Regions from separate parts of the Flavobacterium sp. TN-1 genome, predicted to be linked through region 1. Evidence: riboswitches for the same ligand, from Rfam matches in the RefSeq annotation. Region 1 holds a riboswitch; the other holds the start of a gene.

Region 1 (8,215 bases):
TACCTACCATAGTATAAGCAGAGCAAATGCCATTTCACTTTCCTTTACGTTACCGTATGTAAGAGAAGACGAATTAAGTAAAAGTAAACCTATAGCCAAAGGTTTTAGTAAATATGAAATAATAGGAGTACTTTTCTTTGGATTAGCACCATTGGCTTGTATGGCTTATATTTACAATCCATTTTATTTGGTAGTATTACCCATTTTACTCCTCACACGTTTGTATATGGGACGGTATTTTACCAAATGGATTGGAGGATACACAGGCGATTGTTTAGGAGCTTTAGAACAGATTAGCGAAGTAGTAACCCTTTTATCTTTTCTGACACTATGCAAATTTATTTAGTACGCCATACCGAAACCATTTGTCCCAAAGGAGTTTGTTATGGACAGAGCAATGTAAACTTAGCACCTAATTTTTTAGAACAATTTCAAGAGATAAAAAAAAAATTACCAGAAAAAGCATTCGTATATAGTAGCCCTTTGACACGTTGCTTAGAATTGGCTGAATATTGTTTCTCAAAACAAGAAATAACGGTAGACAACCGATTAAAGGAAATGAATTTTGGAAAATGGGAATTACAAAAATGGAATGCAATACCAGAGGAAGAATTAAATCCTTGGATGGAAGATTTTGTAAATATTTCAGTTCCAATGGGAGAGTCTTTTCAAGTTTTATACGAAAGAGTAGTTGAATTTTGGGAAATAATACAAAAAATGGCGTTAGAGAAACCATTAGTTATTTTTACTCATGCAGGTGTTATAAGAAGTTTAATATGTTACCTAGAAAAACAACCCCTAAAAGATGCGTTTAATTATAAAGTAGATTTTGGAGAAGTAAAAAAGGTTTCAATTAAATAAAAAGAGAACCTATCTTTTTTAAAATAATATTTTATAACTAACTAATTGATAATAATTTGTTTGTGAGGAACTGAAAACAAGGTGGTTTTTTTTCAAAACAGCAAGTGTTTTTATAAATACATGTGAAAAATATTTATTTTTTTGTTTTTTATTGTACCTTTGCGCTCCCTTAAACAAAAAAATATGAAAAAAAGTATTAAAACACCACTATTTTTGTTCGTGTTATTTTCTTTGTGTAATAACGTATTTGGTCAAGTAATAAATCATAATAATGATATTTGGTTGCATTATTTAGGAAAAAACACGATAGGAAAAAAACTTTCCTTAACACTAGAAGGATCTTTAATATTCGCCAACGGATTTGACCAAAAACAACAATATTTTATACGCCCATCTGTAGATTACCAGTTTACCAAACAAATCAGTGGTAGCATAGGTTATACACACCATGAATTTTTTGTTTATGGAGATGTCCCTTTAAATAGAGTCGTAACACCAGAGGATAACGTATGGATACAAGGTGTTTATAGCTGTGCTAAAAATGATTTTAAATTTACCCATCGTCTACGCGATGAGAGTCGTTGGGTAGGAGTAGCTACTAAAAATGAAGCAGGAGATTTTGTCATAACTAATAGAGATTATAGAAATCGTTTACGATACATGTATTTGGTAAATTACACTTTAACTAAAAAAGAAGATAAAACTCAATTGTTTGCTTTTTTAGGAGATGAGATATTTATGAATATAGGAGTAAAAGCAGCCAAAACATTTGTACAACAAAATAGAGTAATTGCAGGTTTAGGATATAATTTAAACCCTCAACATCAAATTCAAATAAGTTACATTCACCAAAATTTATGGAATGTACCTAACACCATACAAGAAAATAATCCCACGCTAAGGATTTCTTATGTAACGAACTTAGATTGGTCAAAGAAAAAATAATTTTAAAAGCTTCGTAAAAAGACCTTTGTTTTAAATAAAAAAAGCTACAACATTGAACATGCCCCAAAAAGTTAGACACTATTTGGGGCATTTTTTATTCAAATTTTGCTCAATATAGGTTAGGTATTAGAAAACTATTATAGATAAAGAGGTAATACCATTTAAACCTAAAATATACTGGATTAAAAAATAAAGTTCTCGATACGTTTTTTTTATTTTAAAAACAACTCGAACTCTCCCTTTGATCGAAATGAAAAGATTGCGAATTTTTTGGACAGTCTCAAGGTTAAAAAAAAATATTATAAGGAAATTTCAAAGTTTAAATGGTATAATAATAATTGGAGATGAAATAAAACTAAATTATATTCTAAACTTTGAAATATATGGATTTTAGGGTTCTTTTATTGAATAATTTTTAATAAAGGAATCTGTTTTTTTTTATTTTTTTTATTTTTTTTAAAAGATGTGCTAACTTTGCCTGTGAATTTATGGTGCTCGACTTTTGTTAAAAGTCAGCTTAAAAGGGAATCAGAGTGAGATTATAGATAAATTATTTGAAGATTAATGATAACGGAATCGTATTCCTGAAAATCAATATCTAAAATAAAAAATCGAATATCAAAACCTGAGCTGTACCCGCAACTGTAAGCTATTCAGCTTGTAATGATCTACAACCACTGTTTGAAATTTAAAACGGGAAGGCTAATTACAAGACGCAAGCCAGGAGACCTGCCTAAATTTATTTTATTAACAAACTTTCGGGAAAAAAAGTTTGGGTATGGGTAAATTCTGTCTTTTTTTCCGCATTTAAAGAATTAAAATGAAAAAAAACATTTTATTAGCAAGCGTTTTAACGTGTATGTATGGTAGTGCTTTTGCACAAGATCAAGAATCAAAAAAAATAGAAGAAGTAGTCGTATCAGAAACTAAATTTCAGCAAAACAAAACAAAAACAGGTAGAACGATTGAAAAAATCACAACAAAAGATTTAGAGCAAAGAAAAGGGCAAAGTGTTGCTACCGTATTAAGCCAGTTAGCTGGATTTGAAGTTGTAGGAAGTCAGAGCGGAGTAGGAAAGAATTTAGATTTGTTTGTTAGAGGAGGAAGTACAAAACAAGTATTAATTCTAATAGACGGTAATCCTGTAGTAGACGCATCGAGTATTTCAACTACGTATGATTTACGATTATTACCCGTAGAACAAGTTGAAAGTATAGAAGTACTCAAAGGAGCTTCCTCCGTATTATATGGTGCTAATGCAGCCACAGCAGTTATTAATATTACATTAAAAAAAGCAACTGACAAAGGAGTCATAGGAACAGCCTACTTTAATATAGGAACTCAAAATTTAACAACCACCAAAAAGTATAAACCAGAAGAATACAATCAAGGTTTTTCATTGAACGGAACAAAGGGAAAAATCTCTTTTTTAACCTCTCTAAATAGTGCTGAAATAACAGGTATTAGTGAAGCAAAAGGAGATGATTTTGAAAAAGATAAGTTTTCAAGAGTTAATCTTAATCAACAATTAGGAGTAGCAATAAACAAAGGAATTAAATTAGATTTTTTTGCTAACTATGATCGCTTAAGATTTGCTTACGATACAGGAGCCTTTGTAGATAATGAAGTAAATACTTTAATAGGAGAACAGTTTAGAGGAGGCTTTTCTCCTTCAATGAAGTATAAAAAAGGAGAGTTGAAAATAAATTCTTCTTTTGGCTTTTATGAACAAAAAAGACTATCAGGAGCCTCATTAAATAATTATACAGAATCCTTTTCTAAATCACGAAATATTAATGTTGACGTTTTTAATAAATACAATATAGGAAACTCTTTAGCTTTTATCACAGGGGTTCAATTTCAATATTTTGATATGCTTCAAGCTACCCCTTATGTTAATATTTATAATCAAGACGCTAAATACACCATGTTAGATCCTTATATTACAGCAGTATTAAACACTAAGTTTGGATTAAATGTAAATGCGGGAGCTCGTTATTTAAAACACAGCGTTTATAAAGACTATGTCATCTTTAATATTAATCCAAGTTTTAATTTTGAAAAAATCAATTTAAAATTATATGGATCAATAGGAGGAGCAGTAGTAGCACCAACATTATATCAAGTATATTCTGAGTATGGCAATAAAGATTTAACACCACAAGAAAATACTACTATTGAAACTGGTTTTGAAAAAAGTTTTTTAAATCAAAAATTAAAAATTTCAGCAGTTGGATTTTATAGAGAAGAAAATAATTCAATTGCTTTTAAAAAGAAGACCTCAAATACAGGATGGCAATATGAAAATACAGAAGGAATAAATAAATCAAAAGGGATTGAATCCAATATAATGATCAAACCTCTAGAAAAAATAACCTTAACTGGTAATTATACTTTTGTAGAAAATGATCAGGCTATAGCAAAAGCCGTTGCAAAACATAGAGTAAATGCTAGTTTATCGGTTGAATTGACTAAATCTATTGCATGGGATGCTCAATTTCAGTTTATAGATTTTAGAAACCTATCATATTACAATTCTTTCACTTTTAAAGCAACAGATGTATCCGTTTCAGCTTATAAATTATTTCATACGAATTTGAAAGTAAAATTAACAAACCATTTGAGTGTTTTTGGATCCGTTCAAAATTTATTAAATGAAGAATTTATAGAAACCATGGGATATAATACAAGAGGAAGAAACTTTAAAATCGGAATGAATTTTCAGTTTTAATTAAAACGAATTATAGCTTAAAAAATAATAATATTCATAAGTTCGTTACTTCAATAAATAGGAGAAATCACATTATCGCTATTTTGTGATTTCTCCTTATTTTTGGATAAAAAATAATTTTCCAGTTACAGAGTGTCGTTTAATCTATATACATTTCATATTTTAAATCACGTTTAGAAAGATCAATAATTTCATTGCCAATTTTAAATTGAGGTTTTTGAATACCAATTCGATTACCAGATTTAATTAAGCTCATTGCCTTAGCTAAATAAGGTTCAGAGCTGTTCCCTAAAATACCTAGATTACTTATATCTTCCATTAATATATTAGTCGTGTCAGGCGTAATACCCGCTTCATAATCTCCAAAACCCACTTTATTAACAATTTTTAAAACAATTAATTGCATAGCATATCTGTGAGTTGGATTTAAATTTCGTTTTGTATAATCAGGTGAGTCATACAATGTAATAGACCCCACATTCTTCCCTGTAGTAGTATTACCTATTTGAACTACTTGTATGTAAGGTTTTAAACAGTTAATGACTAATTCACTAGCAGATGCAGTATTAGTAGTTGTTAAGATATATACCTTATTTAAATTTAATGAATTAATAGGAGTGCCATTTTTTAGTTGTGAGGTAAATTTGTTTAATAATCTATTAGGATCTATTGCTCTATTAATTTTAGAGTTCCATTGCTCTTTAGCAAAAATTTGATCTTCAAATTGTCCCGTAATCATACTTGCTAAACGAGTAGCGGTTGCTACTGATCCTCCTGAATTATAACGTAAATCCAAGACTAAATCCGTTATTCCAGCCGCCTTTAATTTACCAAAAGCTTGATTTAATTCTGGTTCATAATACGTATAAAAACCATTATACATTAAATAACCAACTTTTTTATTTCCTTCCTCTATCACATCGGTAATATAAACAGGATTTTCAGAATACGCCTTTTTAGTTAACGCCACTGTTTTTCCATTAGGTGTAATAGCACCTCCATCATACGAAGCTAAATTTAAAGTATAATTTGTTTTAGATAACAATTCACGATAATTGTTACGAGTAAGAGGAATACCATCAACCCCATAAAAAAGATCCCCTCGTTTTAGATCTTTTGTACTAGCGTCACTATTAGGCATGATGTATTTTACCCAGCCAAAAACTTCAGTTTGACTTCCATTCTTAGGACTAATCCCATACTCCATACCATTACTGTCATTCGTTCCAGAAAGAATCTGTTCTAATACAGTATAATTAGAAGTTATAAAACTAAATTTATCAATATTCTTTCGATTGTAAATTAAACTTTCAAATAAAGTTTCAGGCTTTGAAAAAGTACCTAAAAACGAATTAAGTTCATATTGAGAATTAAAACGATAATCACTTAGATTGGCTACATTTTCTTGATAAAAATAATATTTGTTAAATCCCTTCCATACAAAATTATAAGGATCTAGCTCATTATATTGAGGTTGATCATCTAAGTCATTACAACTAAATAACGTACCGATTGTTAGGACCACGAAAAGCTTGATTATATTTTTTTTCATTTATAAAAGATATGATGTAAATTTATGAGCTTAAATTTAGATCAAATGCGTAAAGAAAAAGTGAAAAATCAAAAAATATTTTGGTTTTTAACATTTATAGTGGGTTCAGTAGCATTTGGGAGTTATTATTATAATCTTGAAGAACAAACAATAAAAAATGTTAACTCTCAATTAGGAACTTGTCAAACCCCAGAAGAAGCTTATAGAGAAACACAAAAAGCTTTACATCTGATTTCGGCTCAATTGAACTCTGGCATGAAAAATGTAAATAAGTTAAAAGAGTATGATCAAACGACACGCAAAATTTTTAAAAAGTAAAAAAATGAAAAAAAAAATAGTTTTAGTTTTTAGTATTTTATCATTTTATTTAGGCACGGCACAAACTCCTTTTGATAAATTTGAAAGTAATAATAATGTCTCTTCTGTTATCGTAAATGATAAAATGTTTGAATTAATGAGCAAAGTGAAAATGGAAACGAAAGAAGATCAAGTGTATTTAAATTTGATAAAAAAACTAGATTATTTAAAAGTTTTTAAAACTAGTCACTCTAAAACCATTTCCGATATGCGTACTAGTATAGAACAATATAGTGATAAATTAGAAGAATTAATGCGCGTGAATGAAAACGGAAAAAGTACTAAAATCTATGTAAAAATGATTCCAGGAAGTACAAATGTATCAGAATTATTATTGTTTATGGAAGGAAAAGAAACGATATTAATGTCTTTAACTGGTAATTTTTCATTGAATGAAATTTCACTTTTAACCAAACGAATGAATTTGCCAGGAGGAGAAGAATTAAACAGAGCCGCTAAAAAATAACAAAAAAATGGTCCCAAATACAAATAGTAAGCCGTATTTGGAACCGTTTATTTTAACTAAAAAGAGTTGTTAAAATTATCTTTTGTAATACATCACAATAGAAGCTTTTTCAATTGTATTGCCATTTAAGTAATAACCTACTAATGCAGGACTAGCATTTTTATCTAGACCTAACTTATCCGTTTTTAAGGCATAAACAGTAATCGTGTATTTATGAAAACCATGTCCTTCAGGAGGGCATGGACCCCCATAACCTGATTTGCCAAAATCAGTAATACTTTGTATTGAACCAGCAGGCATTAAGTTTTTAGTAACATCTCCCGCTCCTGTTTTTAATTCTTTAGTTGTAGCAGGAATATCAAAAGCAAGCCAATGCCACCATCCACTACCTGTAGGTGCATTTTCATCATGTATTGTAACAGCAAAACTTTTAGTATCTTTTGGTACATTTTCCCAAAATAATTGAGGAGACATATTTTCACCTGTACAACCAAAACCGTTAAAAACTTGTTTCATAGTTGCCTGACCTCCTAGATCATTACTCTTTAAAGTAAAAGTTTGCGCGCTTGCTGTAAAAGCAGAAATAAAAGCAAGCAAGGTTAAGATTTTTTTCATTTTTATATTATTTTATGATGCAAATTTAAGATTAAGGTTATGAGTATTATTGCGCTAAAAGTTCAAAAAGATGTTCTTTTAGTCCATTTTGAAGTTTTTTGGAGATACTCCATAATACTTTTTAAATTCGTTACTAAATGCAGATAAATTTTCATAACCCAATTCATGATAAAGATCAGAAGGTCTCTTGTTAAGTATTAACTCATTTCGAGCCTTTTCCATTCTTTTTGAAATAAAGTATTTTTTAGGTGAAATTTGATATATTTCAGCAAACTTTCTTTTAAACGTAGAAATACTCATATTAGATAAAAAAGCAAGTTCCTCAATAGTTAAGTGGCTATCTTCGTATTGTTGAATAATGTCTTTTATTGATTTATTTTTATGTCTACTTAATGTATTTTTAAAAAAATTAGTAATTCTCTCAGGTTCCTTACTTAGTAAGTAAAATAAAATTTCTTCTAACTTTATAGAAGTAAGATAAGGTGTTTTATTAAACTCGTTTTTTAATAAAAGTAATGATTTTTCGAATAAATTAATATAAGTGTCTTTATGAATGTTTAATACCGTTTGATTTGATTGCATTGTTTTGGGTAATTCAATTTGTTTTTTTGATAAGATTTCATTTAAAAAATGATCAGAAAAGAAAAAAAGAATACTATTATAGCCTGAATCTCCTATTAGACGTTCT
Region 2 (8,215 bases), 750 kb from region 1:
TCCTGAGTTACTAGATGGTGCCGCTATAAGAAATTGTGGTTTCATAGTTTCAAAGATAAAAATCAATTCTCAATTTTTATCTTTGTAATTCTATAAAGAAAGAGAAAATGATAATAAAGATTACTACTTATGCTAAAGTGGGGGAACTTCTTCAGGGAGCTTTTGGTAAAAATCAACCATTTTTAGTAAGCAATAAATCTTCTAAATTATTTAAAACAGATACTATTGCAAGCATCAATCCTATTGATGAAGAAACAAGACTGGATATAAAATCAAATAAGGCAAAGGAGTTATTTCATTCATTAATAGAAGAAAAAGGAATTACTCCTATAAACAAAATTTATTTTAACCAAAAAAGAAACTTTAAAGTTGGCAAAGGGTTATCTTCTAGTTCTACTGATATATTAGGTATTTTGCTTACTTTAAATAAATTATATAAGACCCAATATTCAAATCATTTTCTTTATAAAATAGCTTCTCAAATAGATCCTACGGATCCTTGTCTGGATTTTAATTCTTTATTATTTAATCAAAAGTCAGGAAAAATTTTAGAAAATTTAAATCCTATTTCTTATTCCATATTATATTTTGATTCGGATCCAAATGTAGATATTGATACAATTAAAATATCAAAGGCTAGAGAATATTCTGAAAGTCAAATGATAGAATTTAAAAATCTATATTCTATTCTTAAAGTAAGTGTAAAAAATAATGATTATAGAACATTTTTTGAATGTGTTACCAAAAGTGCTGTTATAAACGAAACTATTTTGCCAAAAAAAAAATTTACTTTATTGTATGATTTTGCTATAGAGAATAATTGTGGTTTATTTGTGGCACATAGCGGTACATTTATGGGATTACTCATAGAACCCTATCGTTTAAAATCTATAGATTTTAAAGTTAGGTGTTTAGTCGAAAAACACTGGAAAACAACTCTTTACATTGAATAAATTCTATGCAAAAATTAAGACCTATAATGTTTGTTGGTACCGCCTCTGATGTAGGCAAAAGTATTATTAATACAGGATTTTGTCGTATTTTTAAGCAAGATGGTTATAATCCAGCACCTTTCAAATCACAAAATATGTCACTCAATAGTTTTGCTACCCCTGACGGACTTGAAATAGGTCGTGCTCAAGCAGTTCAGGCAGAAGCTTGTGGGATTGCGTGTAGCACGGATATGAATCCTGTTTTATTAAAACCTACTAATGATAAGAGTTCACAGGTTGTTTTAAATGGAAAACCATTGGGGAACCAATCAGCTTTTGATTATTTTATGGAAAATGATAAAAAGGAATTACTGAAAGAAGCACAGGCCGCTTATACCCGATTATCAGAAAAATATAATCCAATTGTACTTGAAGGAGCAGGAAGCATTTCAGAATTAAACCTAAAACATCGAGATATAACCAATATGCGGATGGCAAAATATGCTAATGCCTCTACTTTTTTAATTGCGGATATAGATAGAGGAGGGGTTTTTGCAAGTGTTTTTGGAAGTATTGCTTTATTAACTCCTGAAGAAAAAGCTTTAATAAAAGGAATTATAATTAATAAATTTCGTGGTGATTCACGTCTTTTTGAAGAAGGTAAAAAAATAATAGAAAATCTTTGCGGTATTCCTGTAGTAGGATTGGTACCCTATAAAAAAGATATTTATATAGAAGAAGAAGACTCTGTTAGTCTTCAAAACAAACCTTCCCAAGCAGTAGAAAATAAAATAAATATAGCAGTTATTTTGCTTAATAGAGTATCAAATTACACAGATTTTAATGTATTAGAACAACATAAAAACGTAAATTTATTTTATACAAAAAAAATTTCTGAAATAGAAAAAGCAGATATTGTAATTATTCCTGGAAGTAAAAACACTATTTCTGACTTGATTGATATTAAAAATAATGGAGTAGCTGAAGCGATTATAAAAGCACACAAAAATAATAAAATAGTTATAGGAATTTGTGGCGGTTATCAAATGATGGGACAAACTATAGAAGATCCAAACCATATTGAAGGAACTATAGAAACTATGGCCGGATTAGGAATACTTCCTGTTAAAACGATTCTTACAGAAAAAAAAATAACACGTCAAGTACAATTTTATTTTAAAAAATACCAAAAAATATGCAGAGGTTATGAAATACACATGGGCGTTTCTACAATAGAAAACAAAGAGTATATTCTAAATACTTTTGATGACAAAACAGGCGATGGTTATTATTTATCTGATAAATGTTGGGGAACTTATATTCATGGAATATTGGATAATGAAATTGTTATCAAAGATTTACTTTTACAAACTGATAAAAAAGTGATAACAGGGATATTTGATTATAAGACTTTTAAAGAAGAACAATATGATTTATTAGCCCAACACTTACGAGAGCATATAGACATTCAGTATATTTATAAAGTTCTTAAAGAAACAGAAGCATGATTTTAGGACATGGAGATGACGGTTATTTATATAACGGAAGCATTAAAGCAAATTTTAGTTCAAACGTTTTTTATGAAGGATTTCCTAAAGGTTTGAAAGAACATCTTTCTCAGTATTGGGATAAAATAGCTCATTATCCCGAAGCAAATGCTGAATCATTGCAAAAAGAATTAGCTAGTTGGCACCAACTAAAACCCAATCAAATATTAGTAACCAATGGTGCTACAGAAGCATTTTACTTAATAGCACACTTTTTACAAAAGAAGTCAGCCACAATTATTATACCCTCATTTTCAGAATATAATGACGCTTGTCAAGTACATGATATTTCATTAAATTTCCTTAAATGGTCAGATCTAAATAAAACAAGTCTTTTTTCTACAGAAGCTGTTTTTTTAGGAAATCCTAATAATCCAACAGGATTGGTTTTTCATAAAAAAGACCTTCATTTTCTCTTAAAAAATAATCCTAATACATTATTTATAATTGATGAAGCTTATGTAGATTTTACATTGGTTGATATTTCAATAGTTAACGAAATAAATAATTTTTCTAATTTATTCATTGTAAAATCATTAACCAAAACCTATTCTATTCCAGGTTTACGATTAGGCTATATCATTAGTCAAAAACAAAACATTCAAGCAATTGAAACCGTTAAAATGCCTTGGTCCGTAAATACTATGGCAATTGAAGCAGGAAAATATATCGTTAAAAATGCTGCTAACATTGTATTACCAATAGAAAAAATACTAGCAGATACAACTCAATTTATTAATGCTTTACAAGAAATTCAAAATATAGACGTTTACTCAACAAACACTAATTTTTTCTTGTGCAAAACAAATAAAAAGACAGCTCCAGAACTAAAAGAATACCTTTTAAAAAAACATCAGTTGCTCATTCGAGATGCTAGCAATTTCCGAGGACTTTCATCACAATATTTTCGAGTGGCAACACAAAAACCTTTAGAAAATAAACTTTTAATTGATGCTATTCAACAATGGACAATTCTTTAATTATTTTTTCAATACCATTACTTATAGGTTATTTTTTAGATTTATTATTGGGAGATCCAAGAAGCTTACCACATCCTATTCGTTTTTTTGGAAACACAATCTATTTTGGTGAAAACTTTTTAAATAAAGGAAATGGTAGATTTATAAAAGGGCTCTTTCTTACTCTAGCATTATGCAGTTCTGTTTTTTTATTTTTTTATTTTTTATCAAGTATTTTATTAAATATTAATTTTAACCTTTATATCCTTTTTACCAGTCTTTTTATATTTTACGGTTTAGCTAATAAAAGCCTATTACAAGAAGGAAGAGAAGTATTTGATACATTAGAAGAAAAAGGATTAGAAGCAGGAAGAAAACGTTTATCATGGATTGTAGGAAGAGATACGTCTACACTTTCTGAAAATCAAATACGAATAGCTGTTTTTGAAACATTATCTGAAAATTTGAGTGACGGTGTAATCGCTCCTCTTTTTTATTATGCTATTGGAGGATTACCATTTATGATGGTTTATAAAATGATAAATACTTTAGATTCTATGATTGGTTATAAGAATGATAAATATTATTATTTTGGAAAATTTGCTGCTCGATTAGATGATGTAGCTAATTATATCCCTGCTCGAATAACTGCTTTTTTAATGATTTTAATTAGTGGAAAACTTAGTTTATTTCCTTTTATATTAAAATTTGGAACTCAACATGCAAGTCCTAATTCAGGCTATCCAGAATCAGCTTTAGCAGGAATTATGAATTGTCGTTTCGGTGGACCTAATAAATACCACGGAAAGATCGTAGAAAAACCATTTATAGGAACCAATCCTCGTGTTATTAAGCATAATGAATTCAAAAAAGTATGTTTTATAAATCATTTAGTTACTCTAACGACAATTGCTCTAATATTGATAATAAAAATAGTATTTTGGGTTATTTTTGATAATTTCCACTATAACTAGTGTTTTTTTAACAAACTCTATTAGTTTTTTGTACTTTCGTGCCCGCAATGGTTTTGTTTCCATTTTGGAAATGAATTAAAAGGGAATCCAGTGTAAATCTGGAACAGTACCCGCTGCTGTAAGTTTTTAAAAAGATTATAACAAAATGCCACTGTTTTTATCTAAAAAGTAAAATGGGAAGGCGTTATAATTAAAACAAGTCAGAAGACCTGCCTTTGTATTGATTCGCGGCTTTCGGAGTAAAGGCTGACGGGTGAATGTAATGCTTCCCATCTTTCACACGTCCTTTTTCTAAAGTCGCTAATAATCAGTTAACGGGATTATTAACGAAAAAAAAATCAAACATGTCAAAGGATCTATCAAAGATTAAAAAAATCATTTATTTATGTAATGGTACTTGTTGTACTGATAATGGAGCAGAAGAAAATATTAAAACGCTTCGAAAAAACCTGACACAATACGAACTAAATGATGAAATTCATACCATTCGAACGAAATGTCAAGGATTTTGTAAAAAAGGCCCCATTGTAAATATCCAACCTGAAAATACTTGGTATAAAGAAGTCAATATTGAAACTTCAAATAATATTGTAACGACTCATATTCTAAAAGATACATTAATAAAAGAGCAGTTACTTTTTTCTTCAAATAGTACAAAAGATGATTTTAAACCTCAAAAAAATAAAAGCAATTTCATAACTAAATTGTTTAATTTAAGTTGTTTTTTACTTTTCCTATTTTTATTTCAAAAAACACAAGGACAAAGTAGTATTAACGGTTTTATTATAGACGTAACAAACCAAACTAAAATAGAAGGAGCCACAATAAGAATAAAAGAATCTGGCGAAAGTACTATATCACAAGAAAATGGAGTATATAAGTTGCAATCCGCTTCAGAAGGAATAAAAACAATTATCGTTTCTCACATAGGTTATAATGTATTTACTACAAAAATAAATTTCAAAAAAGACGAACAAAAATCACTAAATATTTCCTTGTTACACAATGTAATGAACTTGGAAGAATTGGTTATTTCTGCTTCATCAATCAAAAAACAAGAAAATAAAATAGATCAAATCAGTTTACAATTACAACCTATAAAATCAGCACAAGATTTACTTAGAGCCGTTCCAGGGCTATTTATTGCACAACATGCAGGTGGAGGAAAAGCGGAACAAATTTTTGTAAGAGGAATTGATAACGATCACGGAACAGACTTTTCTATTCAAATGGATGGTATACCCGCTAATATGCCTTCTCATGCACATGGACAAGGGTATGCGGATATGCACTTTATGATTCCAGAAACCATTGGTACTGTTAATTTTTTTAAAGGACCTTATGAGGCCTCTCTTGGAGATTTTTCAGTGGCAGGAGCTGCTCAATTTAATTCTAAATACCGTTTAGAAAATAATATAGTAAAACTAGAATCGGGCTTGTTTAATACACAAAGGGTTTTAACGATGCTTCAAATTTTAGATCAAAAACACTTAGTTTCTAAATGGAATGACAACGCTTATTTTGCCTCAGAGTATAATTATACCGATGGTTTTTTTGAAAGTAAATTAAAATTCAAACGTTTTAATTTTTTTGGAAGATACAACGCACAACTTACCCCAAAAACAACACTTATACTATCAGGATCTTATTTTTCAAGTACTTGGAATGCTTCTGGACAATTGCCATTACGAGCTATAGAAAAAGGTACTTTATCTAGATACGGTGCTATAGATGATTCAGAAGGAGGAATAGCATCAAGACTCAATACAAACGTTATTTTAGATACTAAACTAAAGGAAAATCAATCATGGAAAAATCAGTTTTATTATTCCAAAAATATTTTTGATTTGTTTTCAAACTTTACTTTTTTTATGAATGACCCTATCAACGGAGATGAAATATTACAATGGGAAAAAAGGGACTTATTTGGATTAAAAAGTACATATAATAGACTCGATAATATAAGTTCAACAAAATTATCATCAGAAGTTGGATTCGTCACCCGAACGGATATATTAGGATTAGGAAGAGATTATGTTCTACGAAGAGCATTTTTAAGCAAAGCCGCAAATGATGACGTAGCTATTACAAATTATAGTTTATATTTAGATGAAGATTGGCAATTTGCACCTAAATGGTCACTTAAATTGGGTTTTAGAAATGAACTTTTCAATTTTTATTTAAAAAATAAAATAGAGGATAACAATTCGGGCAAAAAGACTGTTTATCGTTTTAACCCTAAAGCACAAATTCATTTTACTCCAACTTCTAATTTTTCAGTATATGCAAAATGGGGTATAGGTTTTCATTCTAACTATGCGCATACAGCCGTTAGTAAAGATCCTACTGCCACGAATCCTGTTCCACAATCAGAAAGTGTTGATTTAGGTTTTATAATGAAATTGTATAAAAAGTCTATTTTTAATTTTACAGCTTGGTGGACAGATAGTGGCTCAGAATTTAAATTTATTTCAGATGATGGAAGTTTTGAAAATTTAGGATCAAGTAGAAAATATGGAATAGATGCCTCTTTAAAAATTCAATTTACAGATTTTTTATGGGCAGATACAAACCTAAATTATGCCTATAGCTTTTTAAGAGAAGCTCCAAAAGAAAAAAATCTAATTCCTTTATATACTAGATGGAACTCAACAGGAGGATTAACCTTAAAACTAGAAAATGGGATCAACGCTAGTTTACGTTACCGTTTTATGGGAGAACGTCCTGCTATTGAAGATGGCTCAGTATATTCTAAACCTTATACTATAGCAGATGTAGTTATTAGATATACCAGACCACGATACGAAATTAGTCTTTCTACCGAAAATATATTTAATACAAAATGGGATGAAGCCCAATTTTATGATCAATCACAATTAAAAAATGAAATAGAGCCAATCATAGATTTTCATAACACCCCTGGAACACCTTTTTTCCTAAAAGGAAGTATTTCTTATTTCTTTTAAATTTTAGCCCATTATGGAACTATTAAATAATAATTTATCTGCATTACTAATCCTATTTATTTTAGGTTTACGACATGGTTTAGATCCAGATCATATTACCGTAATAGACAATTACACCTATCGTTTACACGAAAATAAAAATACATGGTCTAGATGGGTCGGAACCCTATTTACTTTAGGTCATGGTATAATGGTAACATTAATAGCTTTAATTTTAAGTTATTTAAAAAATAATTTTCAAGTTCCTATTTGGGTTGATTGGGTTCTTAATTGGTTGCCCATGTTTTTATTATTAATAATAGGAATAGGAAATATAAATTCTTTAATATATTCTCGAAAAAACAATTCTTTGGGTCTTAAAAAATATTTAATACCTAAATTTTTAGATAAAAAAGTAAGTCCCATTACAGTATTTATAACAGGAATTATTTTTGGATTTATATTTGATACCTCTTCCCAAATAGCTGCTTTTGGCTTAGCTATTTCAGGTACCAATCACTGGTTATTTTCAGTCATAGGAGGAATTGTTTTTTCTATAGGACTTATTTTTACAGGAACAATTGATTCCTATTTATTAAGTAAATTATTAAAAACATTTGATCGTACCAAAATTCAAAAACATCGTTTTAAACTAAATATATTGATTACAATAATGTGCTTTATCATTCCTATTTATAAAATAGCAACTGTTTTTAAACCAAATATGGAATTAAGCGATTTAGAAAATAATTTAATAGGCTTAGGATTTTTAGGAATCATTCTTATTTTATATTTTGATTTGTATCTTCGTTCAAAAAAGCAAATAAAGTAAAAACAAAAAATGCAAAAAATAAGTCT

What was found. A riboswitch is a leader RNA that binds a small molecule or an ion and turns the genes downstream of it on or off. The one in region 1 is predicted to bind cobalamin.
Region 2: it holds a riboswitch for cobalamin, as region 1 does, so the genes downstream of both, ACUXZJ_RS11750 (TonB-dependent receptor domain-containing protein) here and ACUXZJ_RS15230 (TonB-dependent receptor plug domain-containing protein) in region 1, are expected to answer to the same signal.

Annotation. Positions count from the first base shown of each region.
Region 1 covers NZ_CM128253.1:3,376,025-3,384,239, reverse strand. Annotated here, with positions in the region: gene ACUXZJ_RS15245 (adenosylcobinamide-GDP ribazoletransferase) at 1-346, shown strand, start outside; gene cobC (alpha-ribazole phosphatase) at 331-861, shown strand; gene ACUXZJ_RS15235 (DUF2490 domain-containing protein) at 1,045-1,806, shown strand; cobalamin riboswitch at 2,278-2,557, shown strand; gene ACUXZJ_RS15230 (TonB-dependent receptor plug domain-containing protein) at 2,627-4,537, shown strand; gene ACUXZJ_RS15225 (S41 family peptidase) at 4,677-6,089, opposite strand; gene ACUXZJ_RS15220 (hypothetical protein) at 6,114-6,407, shown strand; gene ACUXZJ_RS15215 (DUF4252 domain-containing protein) at 6,412-6,912, shown strand; gene ACUXZJ_RS15210 (YbhB/YbcL family Raf kinase inhibitor-like protein) at 6,988-7,527, opposite strand; gene ACUXZJ_RS15205 (helix-turn-helix domain-containing protein) at 7,606-8,215, opposite strand, start outside.
Region 2 covers NZ_CM128253.1:2,623,638-2,631,852, forward strand. Annotated here, with positions in the region: gene ACUXZJ_RS11725 (cobyrinate a,c-diamide synthase) at 1-45, opposite strand, end outside; gene ACUXZJ_RS11730 (GHMP family kinase ATP-binding protein) at 108-953, shown strand; gene ACUXZJ_RS11735 (cobyric acid synthase) at 959-2,440, shown strand; gene ACUXZJ_RS11740 (pyridoxal phosphate-dependent aminotransferase) at 2,437-3,459, shown strand; gene cbiB (adenosylcobinamide-phosphate synthase CbiB) at 3,444-4,412, shown strand; cobalamin riboswitch at 4,444-4,643, shown strand; gene ACUXZJ_RS11750 (TonB-dependent receptor domain-containing protein) at 4,757-7,378, shown strand; gene ACUXZJ_RS11755 (HoxN/HupN/NixA family nickel/cobalt transporter) at 7,392-8,189, shown strand; gene ACUXZJ_RS11760 (SDR family oxidoreductase) at 8,199-8,215, shown strand, end outside.